DNA from 2 places in the Halomonas sp. GXIMD04776 genome. Region 2 is predicted to be linked to the other one. Evidence: predicted binding sites of a transcription regulator. Region 2 holds the regulator's gene; the other holds the start of a gene.
The links. The regulator FliA, encoded in region 2, starts transcription of late flagellar genes. The targets are predictions, from matches to a motif close to CTAAAGTTNNNNNNNNNNCNGCCGATA.
Positions count from the first base shown of each region.

Region 1: a site for FliA is predicted at 1,307-1,333, ahead of flgM (flagellar biosynthesis anti-sigma factor FlgM). Genes of this name have one in related genera too.

Region 1 covers NZ_JBNCAN010000027.1:18,117-21,523, forward strand. Annotated here, with positions in the region: gene ACPF7Z_RS16495 (diguanylate cyclase) at 1-444, opposite strand, end outside; gene ACPF7Z_RS16500 (flagella synthesis protein FlgN) at 510-962, opposite strand; gene flgM (flagellar biosynthesis anti-sigma factor FlgM) at 988-1,272, opposite strand; gene flgA (flagellar basal body P-ring formation chaperone FlgA) at 1,397-2,146, opposite strand; gene flgB (flagellar basal body rod protein FlgB) at 2,322-2,735, shown strand; gene flgC (flagellar basal body rod protein FlgC) at 2,742-3,149, shown strand; gene ACPF7Z_RS16525 (flagellar hook assembly protein FlgD) at 3,174-3,407, shown strand, end outside.
Region 2 covers NZ_JBNCAN010000029.1:16,833-20,239, reverse strand. Annotated here, with positions in the region: gene flhF (flagellar biosynthesis protein FlhF) at 1-756, shown strand, start outside; gene ACPF7Z_RS17080 (hypothetical protein) at 753-1,277, shown strand; gene ACPF7Z_RS17075 (flagellar protein FlhE) at 1,322-1,714, shown strand; gene ACPF7Z_RS17070 (RNA polymerase sigma factor FliA) at 1,848-2,549, shown strand; gene fhuF (siderophore-iron reductase FhuF) at 2,555-3,304, opposite strand; gene ACPF7Z_RS17060 (TonB-dependent receptor) at 3,339-3,407, opposite strand, start outside.

The DNA.
Region 1 (3,407 bases), on a different contig from region 2:
GCCGATATCCTGTAGCAGGGCCGCGGTGAAAATGCTGTCGGTATCGAGCTTTCTGGGTAGGGAGCGCGCCAGTTCCTGGGCAGCCACGGCGCTGGTCAGTGAGCGTTGCCAGTAGTAGTGCAGATCCAGCCCTTCAGGCTTACTCGTATTACCGTAACTACGCGCCAGGCTGAATCCCAGTGCCAGCGAGACGGTGAGCTCCATACCCAAGCGCTCCACGGCTTCGCGAAGCGTTTCCGCGCTGCGTGACTGGGCGTAGTACACCGTATTGGCCAGGGAGATAAGGCGTGCTGTCAAGGCGGAGTCGTGTTGCAGGGCTTCGATGATCGACTGCAATCGAGCATCCGGATCCTGAGCGAGTTCGATGACCCTGAGCACGGCGGACGGCAGCGAGGGCAGCTCATGACAGGCATCGAGAGATTCACGTAGCGCGTTGTTAATCAAGTGATCGCTCCCTGCATGAGAATCATCGTGGTACTTGTTGAGTGCAATGGGGCATGAAAACAGGCTCAGGCGCTCGATGCGACGCTACCCAGGCTTCCCACGCGTGACTGTCCATCGGGGCCATACAGTGCCTGGCCGGCGGCATTTCTGAGAAAGTCTAGAATACGTTGATTCTGATTCAGCCGTGCGCCAATCAATAATCCATTGAATTGATTGAGCTGTTTGGCATGTAAGGCGCGCTCACGAAACGCAATCCACGCCTCCAGGCAGTTGGCATCCGCCGCGGCAGTCTCCGCTCCTTGACGACCCTCGCCGTAACCCAGTTTGCGCTGAGCGCCGAGGCGCTGGGTCTCGAGTCGTTCCAATTGCTGAATGAGCGCCTGCTTGTGTCTGGCTTGTTCCGACAACCGCTGACCATCCACCTGGGCCGAAGACAAGCTTTCTTGCTCGGCCTCCAACAGGGCAATGAGGGCCTCGAGGTGTTTGCGCTGACGTGCGATATGTTGCGCCAGACTCATGGCGGATGACTCTCCTTACAATACGTTAATCGGAACGCCCCAGCAGATCACGAACGCTATCGATCAGACCATCGGCGATACGTTCAGGACGAATATCCAGACGACCTTCGCTGATTGCCTGACGAATTTCGGCAACGCGTGCCGTATCAACGTCATGGCTGGTGTCACTGACACCGCTATTGAGATGCGCGACCGACGCCTTGGGTGTGGTCGATGCCTGATCGACATCGTTTTTTTGGTTCGAGGCGGTCTTTTTAGCCCCATCGTTCAAAGAGACGGAGTGCAAAGACGGGTTGCTATCGATCTTCATGGGAATATCCTTTCGAAAGTGCGCTTTCCCAGACTATCGGCCATTCTGCGCACAACTTTAAGCCCGCACTGGCAAAAAGATGGCAAAAAAATGAACTTGCTTTCTAAAACTTTGGCGCGCATCTCTAAAAAGCCACTTCGAGTCGACCACGCCCCGTCACGATTGCTCTGAGATGATCTCCGCCCTCGATGCTCAAACGTACCGCTTCGCCAAGGGAGCCGTGGTCGAGCGCTTTTGCCTCGCGCCTGACGCTGAAGCCATTGCCTCGCGCAAGCACCGTCACTTTGCTGCCTCGCGTGACCAGCCTCTCCCGACGTAAATGATGCGTCTGCAGCAGCGATCCGGCTCGTAGCGGACGCGCCGCGCTCAACCCAAGCGCATCATCGATATCGAGAAGGGCGTGGCGCGGCAGTCTTTCCAGGCGTCCCTCGACAAGTTTCACGTCCGCAGGGCCAATTCTGGACCCGGCCTCGATATCCCGTGCCGTTACCACATGATCGACCAGCACCGAGACCTCCGCCTGCAAATAGCGCGTTTGGCTCGTTTTGCTATCACAACGCACGCCTACCGAGACCCGTCCATAAAGGCGTTGCTCCGGGTTGGTCAAGAAGGGCTGCGGATCGCGACACTCGCCCAACCGCGCGGCGCCGGGGTGAATGTTGATCTCGACATCCCGACCTAGTTCGCGAGTGTGCTCTACAAGAAAGGCATGTACACGCTGATCGAGCAGACGCTCGCTGTCCGATGCCAACGCCTCGTTCGCAACGAACAGGCTCATCGCCCAGCACAGCAACACTCCGACTAGCCTGGGAGCGCCGGTGAATATTTTTTCGGCATGACGTTGGCTGGGGTTTGACTGTCCTGCTGACCGCACGATGACTCTCCTTCGATCGAATGATGCCGATTCTAGGAGAATGCGTAAAAGCTCATGCGAAGAAATGATGGACAAATCGTGGCTTGTTTTTTCCTTTGGGCGGACGGCCGGGCGTCTATTCTCCACCCTGAATCTTTCCCCATTGATTCCCTATCGAACACCAGGGAGCCTGACGATGTTAGACAAGCTCGATGGCGCATTACGCTTTCACCAGGAAGCACTCAACCTGCGCGCCGAACGGCAAAAGGTGTTGGCCAGCAACATCGCCAATGCAGACACGCCGAATTACAAGGCGCGGGACATGGATTTCTCCGGCGAGCTCTCGCGGGTGATGAAGCAGGGCCGTGCCGAGGGTAAGGGCCTGGCGCTGGACACCACGTCCAACCGGCATATTCCTGCTCAAGGGCCGGCGTCCGCTGGGCGCGATTTGCTCTATCGCGTGCCGGATCAGCCCAGCCTGGACGGCAATACCGTCGATATGGACCGCGAGCGTGCGCAGTTTGCCGACAACGCGGTGCGTTATCAAGCGGGATTGACCGTTCTCAATCGCAAGATCCAGGGCCTGAAGTCGGCCATGCAACCGGAGTAACACTAGATGTCAATGTTCAGCGTATTCGATATTTCTGGCTCGGCGATGAGTGCCCAGGCGCAACGCATGAACATCACCGCCAGCAACATGGCGAATGCCGACAGCGTGGCTGGGCCGGATGGTCAGGCCTATCGCGCCAAGCAGGTGATGTTCGAAACCCAGTCCCAGGCGGGAAGCGGCGTGGGTGGGGTGCGGGTCACTCGCATCGTCGACGATCCCACGCCGATGCGCATGGAGTATCGCCCCGAGCATCCCCTGGCCGATGAGGATGGCTACGTGACGATGCCCAACGTGGAGCCGGTCAATGAGATGGTCAACATGATCGCCGCCTCGCGTTCCTACCAGGCCAATGTCGAGGTCATGAACACCAGCAAGACGCTGATGCTCAAGACCTTGACGCTGGGTGAAAACTGATCAAACGCCTTCAAGAGATAATTCATGGCCAATACGATCGATAGCAGTGTCCTGAGTGCGCTGAACCCGACTGCCGCCGCCAAGCCGGCTCAGGGCAGCACCCAGGAGCTGAGTGACAGCTTCATGACCTTGCTGGTGACCCAGCTCAAGAATCAGGACCCCTTGAAGCCGATGGAAAACGCCGAGATGACCTCGCAACTGGCGCAGATCAATACGGTCAACGGCATCCAGGATCTCAATACCACCCTGGAAGGCATC
Region 2 (3,407 bases):
ATACAGGCATTGCCCTGGCTGATCCATCGCTTGCCGACTGGCGAAGAGGCACGTTTCGAGTGGGCCAGGACGCAGCTTGGCATTCGTTGGCAGCTGTTATCCCGGTGTCCCGGTGCTGTGACGCGCGAATGTTTGGCCGAGAGCGGCTCGACCTGGCTGGCCACGGCCAAGGCCAGTTCACGGGTCGCCTTCGATGGCGGGCGGCATCGATTGAGCCAGCTCGCATCTGTCGCCGATGCCTGGACCGAGCTCACCTGTCGTTATCGTGGCCGAGATGCGCATCTGACCCTGTCGCGCCTGGCCATTGCCCTGCCGGACGGGGAACCGCTGACGGCCTGGTTCGGCACCTTGAGCGAGGCCGAAAACCATCGACAGTTGGCGCAGCGCTATTGGTTGGCGCCACGGGACGGAACACCGGATCAATCCTTTGCCGAGGTGATGGTCGCGCAGTTGGTGCACGACGATTTGCCGCTGTTGACCCGCCGTGCCTGGCAGCGTCTCGAAGAGACCGATCAGACGACCGACCCCGAACTGCGTTTGCTGGTGGCAACGGGGCTGGCGGCAGTGGCCGGTCGGCTCGATCAGGAGCGTAGCGATTGGGCGATGGATGTCAGAGCCCAGTTGATGGGCTTGCTGGGCGGGCGTCGTGGGCGTTCGTCCCAGATGTTGATGGATGCGCTGCTGCATCTGCTCACCGCTCGGGATGTCTTCGTCATGGTGGGTGGCGCTGGATTGAACGCTGAGGTATCCCGGTGAGCCAGATCGATCAAGCGGCTGGGCTGCGGCGCTGGGCCGAGACACAAACGCCTTTGATAGAGTCGCAACCTGAGGCACAAACATCGTTGGCAGAGCAGCAATCCGAGACGAGCACACCAACCCGAGTGCTGGTGACCCTGGGACTTCCCAAGGGGGCCGAGGCGGATGTAACCCCGGTGGCCGAGGCCCTGACACGCTGGCACGCTCAGGGGCAGCGCTGGGTGGGCGATCCCGCCACCTGGCGTATCGTGCCGCTCTCCATGAACAGCCCGCATTTTTCGGCATTGGTGACGCAACAATCACGCTGGGCATTGTGGGTAGGCGACGATCTGGATGGATTTCGGCGTGCCTATGCGATGCTCAAGCGTCTGGCGCAACAAGGAGGGCCCCGGCGCTTGCTGTTGGTGCACCCTCCTTTGCCTTCCCGGGCGGGCCTGCTCAACAACCTGCAGCAGGTTGCCGCGCAGTTTCTAGGTATTCAGCTGTTGGTGATTACGCCGCCGCGATTACGGCAGATCTAACCGTGAGGCCACACGTTCTCCGCGTTGGTTGGATAGCGGGTCTTTTGTACTTGCTGTTGATGGTGACGCCCAGCGCGCAGGCGACACCCGGCAGTTGGGTAGGCACTGCGCCGAGCGTGCGCTTGTTCACCCCCGGACGCCCGGTGCAGTCCGTCTCTATCACGCCGTCTTCCCCGTTATCTTCCGATGCCCGTATCCGCAGCATAAGCTGGCGCTTTGCACCACCTGTCGATCAGCCCCGGCTTGAGGCCTGGCTGTGTCAGCACAAGCGCTGTTTTTCTCTCTCCATGGCCCGTGGCACCAGTCAGGCATTGGCTGGGCTGGACGCCAACCAGGCGTTGTTTTTCGTTTTTCGCCTTCCGGAGGACGCTCGTGCGTCCAAGCCGTTTCGTGTTCAGGGACTGCGGGTCATCGTCGACTACCGGTCGATTCCCTAAAGCCTGAATAGCTCGCAGCTTCCGTGGGTATTTGTCGCTTGGTGGAGACGAAAACAGCGTAATACTACCATCATGGACAGCACCCCAATGACGTCATGGTGCTGTCGTCCTTCGACAGCACGAGGCATGTGGGATGTATACGGCACAAGGCAAAATCGATCAACGCGCAATACTCGATCAGTACCTACCTATCGTGCGACGCCAGGCGCTGTCGCTGCAGGTCAAGCTTCCGGCCAGCGTCGAACTCGACGATCTGATTCAGGCAGGCATGGTAGGACTGCTGGACTGCCTGAGCCGTTACGATTCGGCCCAGGGTGCCAGCTTTACCACCTATGCCAGCCAGCGTATCCGCGGGGCAATGATCGACGAATTGCGTAGCCGTGACTGGGTGCCGCGCAGCGTGCGGCGCAATGCTCGGGAAGTGGACGAAACCCTGCGTCGGCTGGAGCAGGAGCTAGGGCGGCCGGCAGAGGAGCGCGAGATCGCCGACGCTCTGTCGCTGAGTATGGAGGAGTATCGCCAGCGTCTGCTGGATACCAACAATGGGCAATTGCTGGGTTACGAGGATGTGTTTGCCGAAGGCGATGAGCCCGACGCAGGCATTGGCGGGCCCAAGTCGCCTTTCGATGCACTGGTCAGTGGTGAGCAGAGAGAGCGCCTGGTCGCGGCGATCGATCAGCTCCCCCAACGGGAAAAACTGCTGCTGGGTCTTTACTATCAGGAAGAGCTCAACCTCAAGGAGATCGGCGCCGTGCTGGGGGTCAGCGAATCCCGGGTCTGTCAGTTGCATAGCCAGGCCGTCGCACGGCTACGAGTCAAGCTGGCGGATGCCTGAAACGATTACTTCTTGAGCGGGCAGTTGCCGCAATAACTCAGCTCGGGAACCAGATAGCGGATGCAGCACAGACGACGCACTCGCTTGGTGCTCCCGTCCGGGCGTTCCCGGTAGCGCACTGGTAGATAGAAAGGATTGCGTCGTTCGTCTTTCAGCCGAGGCTGCGTGAGAAAGTGCCGTGCGTCGTCGGTCATGTCGGGCCAGGCGGTGGGATGCTGCTCAATCTGGTTCAGGCACTGCTCGAAGGTATTGCCTGCATTGCTCCAGAATACTCGAGGCGATGCACCGGAGACGCCGGCCAGTGTATCGACTATCGGTCTCAGATGATCATCGAGTAATCTGCTGAACACTTTCTCGTCGCTTCCCTGGGATAAGGGGCGTCCGGTGTCTTGCAAGTACAAGCGATCGACGCGATCGTCGAGCGACATCAGCACGTACAGCCGATCCAGCGCCAAGGGGAGTTCTCGCCGCAGGACAAGTATGGCGATGAGTGCCGGTACCAGAATCGCCGTGAAGTACCACTTCGACCATTGCGATGCCACGCCTCTTATGTCGCCAGCGGTGTAGCGGTCACCGAAACGCGCGAGCACTTCCTCTAATGTGCCCGGTATGAACAGATCCACCGCCGGCAGGGCGTCCGGCGGTGGCGATATCGAGAAACGCGGCGGCTTGGCCTCAGCCAATACCCCGCTATACAGCGCGGCTAATGACGCCTCTACCGTGTCGCCCTGTTGCTCGCCTTCATTGGCTGTCATACGAGCCCCTCGACACCATCCTTTGCAATATTCCTCAATAAGCCATGGACCAGTTCAGGCTGTAAGCGCGTCCGCGCCCCTGATAGTCGAACAGATATTCCGG